2 regions of the Chelatococcus sp. GCM10030263 genome follow, and region 1 is predicted to be linked to the other one. Evidence: predicted binding sites of a transcription regulator. Region 1 holds the regulator's gene; the other holds the start of a gene.
The links. The regulator LexA, encoded in region 1, represses DNA repair genes until DNA is damaged. The targets are predictions, from matches to a motif close to TGTTCNNNNTGTGTTCNG.
Positions count from the first base shown of each region.

Region 2: the regulator LexA is predicted to act here: its motif matches at 1,461-1,478, upstream of ACFQU1_RS22675 (DUF763 domain-containing protein).

Region 1 is NZ_JBHTDB010000016.1:430,421-434,629, reverse strand. It holds gene ACFQU1_RS24355 (ComEC/Rec2 family competence protein) at 1-1,605, shown strand, start outside; gene lexA (transcriptional repressor LexA) at 1,654-2,355, opposite strand; gene ACFQU1_RS24345 (GntR family transcriptional regulator) at 3,110-4,209, shown strand, end outside.
Region 2 is NZ_JBHTDB010000016.1:59,553-63,761, reverse strand. It holds gene ACFQU1_RS22680 (flavin monoamine oxidase family protein) at 71-1,315, opposite strand; gene ACFQU1_RS22675 (DUF763 domain-containing protein) at 1,487-2,758, shown strand; gene ACFQU1_RS22670 (transporter substrate-binding domain-containing protein) at 2,965-3,810, opposite strand; gene ACFQU1_RS22665 (ABC transporter ATP-binding protein) at 3,870-4,209, opposite strand, start outside.

The DNA.
Region 1 (4,209 bases):
ATCGCCGTCGATGTTGCCCGCAACCGGCTGACGGACCGTATCGCCCAAGCCTCCGGCGGCCAGGAGGGGGCGCTCGCCGCCGCCCTGGTCACCGGCAAACGCGGGCTGATCACGGAAGACGTGAATGACGCGCTGCGTGCCGCCGGCATCTATCACATCGTCTCCATTTCAGGGCTGCACATGGCGCTTGCCGCCGGCAGCCTGTTCTGGGCGGCGCGCGCGGTGCTCGCACTCATCCCCGGCCTCGCGCTCGTCTGGCCGGTGAAGAAACTCGCGGCCCTCGTCGGCATGACAGGCGCCATCGCCTATTGCCTCTTCTCCGGCGCGGAGGTCGCCACCCAGCGTTCGCTCGTCATGACGCTCGTCATGATGGGCGCCATTCTCATCGACCGCCCGGCTCTCTCCATGCGCAATCTGGCGCTTGCGGCGCTCATCTGCCTTGCTATTCGGCCGGAGGCGCTGCTCGGTCCGAGCTTCCAGATGTCCTTCGCGGCGGTTGCCGGCATGATCGCCTTCGCAGTCCAGCCATCGGGGCTGTTTGCCGGGCGTCCCGCAGGGGCCGGAGGATTGGCACCGCTCCACGGCATCGGGCGATGGGCCTTCCTTGTCATCTTCACCACGGCGATTGCTACCATCGCGACCGCTCCCTTCAGCGCCTATCACTTTCAGACGCTGAACCCGCTCGGTCTCCTCGGCAACGCCCTGGCGCTACCGCTGATCGAGCTCGCGGTCATGCCGCTGTCGGTGCTCGGGATCTTCGCTTCCGCCTTCGCCCTCGATCAACCCGTCTGGTGGCTCATCGGCCAGGCGACGGCGCCGGTGCTCGCCGGCGCCAAAATGGTCGCCCTGCTCGACCGCTCAACCGTCATCGTGCCGGCGCTCGCGCCCGCCGCTCTCGCCTTCTTCAGCGCGGCCATCGTCTGGTCCACGCTCTGGACGACCGCCCTGCGGTGGTTGGCGATCGTCCCGGCCGCCCTCGGCGCCCTGTCGGCGCTCGCTCCCAGTCGGCCCGATGTCTATGTCGATCGCAGCGGCGCCGGTGCGGCTGTCCGGGAGAAGAGCGGACAATTGATCGTCCTCGGCCGGCCTTCCGATTTCGTTCTCGAACAATGGCTCAGAGCCGACGGCGACGGGCGCGCGACCGATGACCCGGGCCTGCGCGGCGGTGCCCTCTGCGACCGCTTCGCCTGTGTCGCGAAGCTCCCCGACGGGCGCAGCATCTCGCTCGTCCGTGACAAGCGCGCATTCCCCGACGATTGTCGGCGTGCGGTCGTCATCGTCACTCCGCTCGTCGCCCCCAATTCCTGCGCGAGTGCTACGGTGCTCGACCGCCGCGCACTCGACCAGTCGGGCGCCACCACGCTCACCGCCACCGCCGAAGGCTTTGCACGTGTCACCGCAAGTTCCACCGCGCAGCGCCCCTGGACCGGAACCAAGCCACACCGGCCAGCTTCGCCGGCGCCCGCGCCGCCCCCGCGACCACGGATCGACAATCTCGACCCACTTGATGCCATCCCTTCAGCGGCAGCCGACATCGACGACCCGTCGGGAGCAACGCCCACCGGCGATGCGCCAGGCGGCGAGGGCGATTCTCATACGCCGTGAGCGTCGACCAGCGATCAGCAGTTCTATCGCGGGCCGACCGGCAATCGATCAGTAGCGCCGCAGAAGGCTCACGAGCTTGCCCTGGATCCGCACGCGGTCGGGACCCAAGACGCGTGTTTCATAAGATGGATTGGCCGCTTCGAGCGCAATGGATGACCCGCGCCGGCGTAGCCGCTTCAGGGTCGCCTCCTCATCGTCGATGAGGGCGACGATGATGTCGCCCGTATCGGCCGTCTCCTGACGGCGGATGACAACCGTGTCGCCGTCAAGGATGCCGGCTTCGATCATCGAATCGCCACGCACCTCCAGGGCGAAGTGCTCGCCGCTGGTGAGCATCTCCACCGGCACTGCGATGGTGCTGCTGCGGGATTGAATGGCCGAGATCGGCGTGCCCGCCGCGATCCGGCCCATGACGGGGACGGGGACCATCTTCGGCGAGGATTCGCTTTCGACAGCCGCCGGTGGCAGGCTGCGCACGCGACCAAGCCCCCCCTCGACAACGCTCGGGCTGAAGCGCCCGCGCGGCGTGATCGCGCCATCGGGCAGACGAATGACCTCGAGTGCCCGCGCCCGATTAGGCAGCCGGCGGATGAAGCCGCGCTCTTCGAGCGCAATAATGAGCCGATGGATACCGGACTTGGACTTGAGATCCAGTGCCTCTTTCATCTCATCGAAGGAAGGCGGCACGCCGGTCTCGCGCAGCCGCTCGTGGATGAAGCGTAGAAGCTCGTTTTGCTTGCGCGTCAGCATCTGCCGTGAACCCCACCTTGGTCGTGGCCACCGTGGCCGAGATCATCCGGTTTCAAGATCCGATCAGGACTGTTGGCCAGATATCACTTTTGGCTAAGCGTCATTGTTGGCCAAGAGTCGGAAACAAATCATGAACGACCATAGCTGTTCCCTGTGTGTTCCGCAAGAGTTAAGGCAACGGGACGTGCATGGATAGCCTCGAGGCGTGCAGGCCCTATGCCCCCGGGGGATGAACAGGCAGAGCGGCCTCCTCGCTATTTTCCGCACTGGTCCCGTCATGGGAGAAAGTCGGCGACTGGGAGCCGAGACGCGACTGTTGCCTTTGACGGGCCCTCACGTGGCGTTTCGAAAGCCATGATTCACGCCCTCGTCGCGGTTTCAGACCTGTATCAGACCGGATTAGATACCAGTATCCTGGTGGTCCTTTTCCTTGTCCCAACGGACTTGGTGCGAACGTCGGCGGGCAACTGGCCTGACGCGGAATAATGAGACCGGCCGCAAAGTACCGCTACTCTGAACAGCGCCGCCGCTTGTCTTATAAGTTCCGAAGTGTGGAAAGAAATCACGGTTCAAGGCGAGCCGACGCTATGCCACGTTCGGCGTTGCGGCCCTGTCTAGGCCAAGCGTCGCCTGGATTCTGGGCCGTGCATCCGCCGAGGCGCTTGTCCACGCCTGAGAGCGGTTTTATCGAATGCACCACTTGCGGCTCGGCTATGCATCCGCTACGATACATGTATCACGAGATGGTGCTGCCATGACCTCAGATAAGACCGGACTGCTGGTACAAGCGCTTCGCGAGGCAATCGAGCGGGGCACTTATAAGCCTGGAAGTGCAATTCCTTCGGAGCGGCAGCTCATGGAGGAGTTCTCCCTGTCGCGGACAACCATCCGACGGGCAATCGATGAACTGGTGAGTGCCGGCCAGCTCGAGCGACGGCCTGGCAGCGGCACCTTCGTGACCGAGCCTATGCGGCCGTCTGCCGTTGCATCCAGTCACTCGCCGACACTGGCGCTGATCATTCCGACCTTCTCGAGCCCGTTCTATGGCGAGATGATCGACGGGATGGAACAGGAGGCGCGCCGTCATGATCTGCGCATCATGGCGAGCCAGTCGGCCTATTCGCCGGATAGCGAAAGCGACCACTTGTCGGCTGCCGCGGCCGATCCGGCCGTCCGGGGAGCCATCGTTGCACCGGCCCATGTCGACAGGCCCGTGCCCGGCGCATTGAGAATGGTGCAGGCCGGCAAGCCGCTGGTCTATCTCGGCCGCTGGCCGAGAGGACTGAGGACCGACAGCGTCAGCACCGACTATCTGGTCTCCGCTAAGCTCGCGGTGGATCATCTCATCGGACTAGGCCACCGGCGGATCGCCTATGTGGAAGGTGCGCCGCATCTGCCCGGTTTTTCCCCCTTCAGCGGTTACCACGAAGCGCTGAAGGAGGCGCGCATCGCGCTCCAGCAGGATCTCGTCTGCCTCCCTGACTTGCCGTCGGAGGAAGCGGGCCAAGAGGCGATCGCGGGGCTCATTCGCCGTGGCATCGACTTTACCGCCGTTTTTGCGCGCAACGATGTCACGGCGGTCGGCGTCATGCGGGCGCTGCGCGAGGCGGGGCGTCGCATTCCTGAGGATGTCTCGGTCACGGCTATCAACAACAGCCTCCTGTCGCGTTCACTCGATCCGCCGGTGACCAGCGTCGATCCTTTCCCAGCAACGCTCGGACGGCTCGCCTTCCGGCTTCTGCACGAGCGCGTCGCAGGCATCTATTCCGGGCCGCCGATTCGTATCACCCTCGATCCGACGCTCGTCGTGCGCACCTCCAGCGCGCCTCCGGCAAGATCTCAACGCAGCGACGG
Region 2 (4,209 bases), 370 kb from region 1:
CTGGATTTGGCGTGAGCCAATCTTGCGGCTTTCCCGTTGCGCGTCAAGCGCCGCTCGTCGCCCGACCGGCTCAGGGTCCCCGTTGCATGTGCCGCGCGGCGATCACCTGCTCGGCGGCGGCGATGCCCGTGCGATAGGCGCCGTGCGCCGTCGAGAAGTCGTTGCGTGAACAGGCCTCGCCGGCGAAGAACAGGCGATCGTCCACCGGGGCGGCGAGCAGGGCGCGGCCGTCGGCCTTGCCCGGCAGAGCGTAAGAATAGGAGCCGCGCGCAAAGGGATCGCCGCGCCAGCCGTGTACGGCGAGCGGTCGGACGCGCTTGGCGAAATCCGCCCCGAAGAGCCCGACGAGTTCCCCCACGGCGAAATCGACGAAGGCGGCCTCACCGCCCGCCTCCAGCTCCTCGGCGAGGCTACCGCCGAAATAGACCTCGACCTGCGGCCGCCCGAAAGGCCTGAGGTGATAGACCCCCGTCGCCGTCCGGTCATTATGGCCGAAGAGGCGGCTATCCATCTCGAAATCCTCCGCCGCATCCAGCGCCAGGAAGAGCTTGTCGGCGAGGCCGAGCGGCAGGCCAGCGGCGGCCTCCACCTTCGCCGGCAAGGCGGGCGTGAAGCGAATGCGCTCCTCCGCGATTAGGCCGCTCGGCAGGGTGATGATCGCCGCTTCGGCCGTGACCGTGCCCATCGCCGTGCCGATGGCGAGGCGCGCCCCGCTGTGGTCGATCAGGTCCACCGGACAGCCGAACTCGACCAGCAGCCCGGCCGCATATCCGGTGATCACCGTGCCGTAGCCCTCGACGACGCGCCAATTGACGCCGCTATCCTCATAGCGCGCGAAATCCCGCACCGAGATGCGGTCGAGCTCCGCGCCGCTGAAATAGGTGCTGACCGCATCGATCAGGGCGCTCCAGCGGCCGGTCCGGTCGAGAAGCGTCGCGGCCGGCACGTCCGGTTCGGCTTCGGGATAGCCGCCGAGGCGATCGAAGAAGACGTTCAGGCTCTTCGAGAAGGCGAGCTGCTCGGCAATCGGAAAGCCCGGGTTGGGCGCGGGATGCGTCCAGGGCGGCGGCGTCTTGTCGACGGTTGCGCTTTGCCCCGCGGCCACCGTCCGCCAGGGGTTGCGATCGGCCGAATGGAGCCAGCCGCAGCCGAGATCGACGGGAAAGCCAGCGGCCTCCACCGTCCAGGCTCGGCCACCGAGCCGATCGCGCGCCTCGAGGATCAGGCAATCGACCCCGGCTTCCGCGAGCCTGCGAGCCGCGGCAATACCGGCCGCGCCACCTCCGACGATCGCAACTTCAGTCTCGCTCGCCATGCGCTGTCCCGCCGAAGATGTGTCGAAAGGCCATTCTAGCCTATTTCACCTCATCCAATCATATGGAGCGCGTCTCCCGCGCCCGCTAGCAGGCAAGGCCAGCGCCCTTGCCCCTCGCGCCCTGTGGTGCTCCATGCTAGAAAAGCGTTCGCATTTCGTTCCGGAGGCTCCGTGGCTCGACGCGCCGGCAGTGCCGATCTGCCCCTTCATAGCGGCCGGGTGCCCGCCTGGCTCGGCAGCCGCATGGCGCGCCTCGGCGCGGTCGTCACGGAGGCGATCGTGCACCATTACGGGCGCGAGGAATTCCTGCGCCGTCTCGCCCATCCCTTCTGGTTCCAGTCCTTCGGCGCGGTGATGGGCATGGACTGGCATTCCTCCGGCATCACCACCTCGGTGATCGGCGCCTTGAAGCGCGGCCTCGGCCCGCTCTCGGGCGAGCTCGGCATCCATGTCTGCGGCGGACGCGGCAGCCATTCCCGCAAGACGCCCCAGGAGCTTACGGCCATCGGCGAGCGCGTCGGCTTCGACGGCGAGATGCTCGCCAAGGCAAGCCGCCTCGTCGCCAAGGTCGACAGCGCCGCAGTGCAGGATGGTTTTGACCTCTATCTCCACGGCTTCATCGTCACCGATGACGGCAAATGGGTCGTGGTGCAGCAGGGCATGAATGGCGAGAGCCGCCTCGCCCGCCGCTATCACTGGCTTTCGGAAGATCTGAAAAGCTTCGTCGAGGCGCCGCATGTGGCGATCGACGGCAAGAACCAGGGCGAGATCGTCAACCTCACCGACCGTCGCGCCGAGGCCTCGCGCCGTGGCCAGCTCGATCTCCTGCGTGATCTCGGCCCCGATCGCATCGCCCGCGAGGCGGCGACGCTCGACGGCAGGGGCAAGACCCCCGCCCCGCCGGAGGCGCCCTTCCTGCCGCATCTCGTCATGCCCGCCCATCACGACGTCAGGCCGAAGGATGTGATGATCCGCCGCCTGCACGGCGCCTTGGCCGCTGCGGCCGACCGCGGTCCTGCCGATTTCTCGGAGCTTCTGCTGGTGCCGGGTGTCGGCGCGCGCACGGTGCGCTCGCTCGCCATGGTGGCCGAAGTCGTGCACGGCGCGCCCTGCCGCTTCGCCGATCCCGCGCGTTTCTCGCTCGCCCATGGCGGCAAGGACCGGCATCCCTATCCGGTGCCGCTCAAGGTTTATGACGAGACGATCGGCGTGCTGAAATCGGCGATCGGCCAGGCGAAGCTCGGCAATGACGAGCGGCTCGACGCCATCCGCCGGCTCGACGATCAGACCCGGCGGCTGGAGCGCACGGCGACAGGGCCGTCGCTGCCGGCCTTCATCACCGACGAGCGCCGTCGCTCCCACGATTACGGCGGCCGCAGCGTCTTCGGCTGGGAGCCGCCGCCGGCAGAGGCTGAGGATGGCACGGGGAGCGCGGGCTCATAATGATGCACCTGCCCCGCTACCGTCATCCCCGGCCTTGTGCCGGGGATCCCGATGGGAAAGGCGCCGATTCCCACTGATCGAGACGGCTCAGGAACTCGGCTGTGCCGGGTTCCGCACTGGGAAAGCGCTGAAGTCGAAATAACCGACCTAAGCCACAGCCATGACGGTGGAGGGTTTTCCGTCCATCGCGTTGACCGACGATGCCCTCAATGCGGCGTCACGTCGTAGCCGAAATATTTGTCGCTCAGCTTCTTGATGGTGCCGTCGGCGACCGCGGAACGGATCGCGTCGTCGAGCTTCGCCTTGAGCGCCGTATCGGACTTACGCAGGCCGATGGCGCTGCCCTTGCCGAGAATGCCGCCTTGGAAGCGCGGACCGGTGATGACCATATCCTCGTTGCCGGGCTTGGACGCCGCGGTCGTGAGATAGGCCATAGAGGCCATGATGAGGTCGACGCGGCCGGCGGCAAGATCGAGATCGTGCTGCTCCGTCGTCTTGTATTCACGGATGTCCACGACGCCCTTCAAATACTTGTCGAGAAAAGCGGCAGCGATCGACGAGCTCTGGACGCCGATGACCTTGCCCTTGAGGAGAGGCTTCAGCTTCTCGACCTCGACGATTGCCGCCGCCTCGTCGGTGGCGAGCGGGAAGAGCTTGCCCTTGTCCGGCAGATTGGCGAGCGGGCTGGACTTCAGGGTGGCGAAGCTCTGTCCGGTCGAGCCGTAGGACATCGTGAAGAGGATCGCCTCCGCGCGCTTCGGCGTCGCCGACATGCCGGCGATGATCGCATCGAACTTGCCGGCATTGAGGGCCGGGATCATGCCGTCGAAGGCCTGCGCCTGCATCGTGCAATTCAGCTTCGCGCGGGCGCAGAGATCCTTGTAGAGCTCGATCTCGAAGCCCGCGAGCGTGCCGTCCGGCTCCGTCCAGTTCCAGGGGCGGAAGGCGCCTTCGGTGGCGAAGCGCACCGTCTGCGGGGCTTGAGCCGCCGCGGGCGCCGCGAGCATCGCCAAGCCGGCGAGCGCGAGGATCATCTTGCGTATGAGCGTCATTGTTGGGTTCCCTTCTGAACGGGCATTGGGATGTTGTGATTGGGCGGGGTGGTGGAGAACTACCCCGCCAAGAACTGCTTCAAGCGCTCGGAGCGGCTCGCCCCAAAGACATCGTCCGGCGTGCCCTCCTCCTCGACGAGCCCCTTGTGGAGGAAGACGACCTTGTTGGAGACGTCGCGGGCAAAGCCCATTTCGTGCGTCACCACGAGCATCGTGCGCCCTTCTTCGGCAAGGCCGCGCATGACGCGCAGCACCTCGCCGACGAGTTCCGGATCGAGTGCCGAGGTCGGCTCGTCGAAGAGCATCACCTTCGGGCGCTGGGCGAGCGCGCGGGCGATGGCCGCCCGCTGCTGCTGCCCGCCGGAAAGATGGGCGGGATAGTGGTCGCGCTTGTCGGCG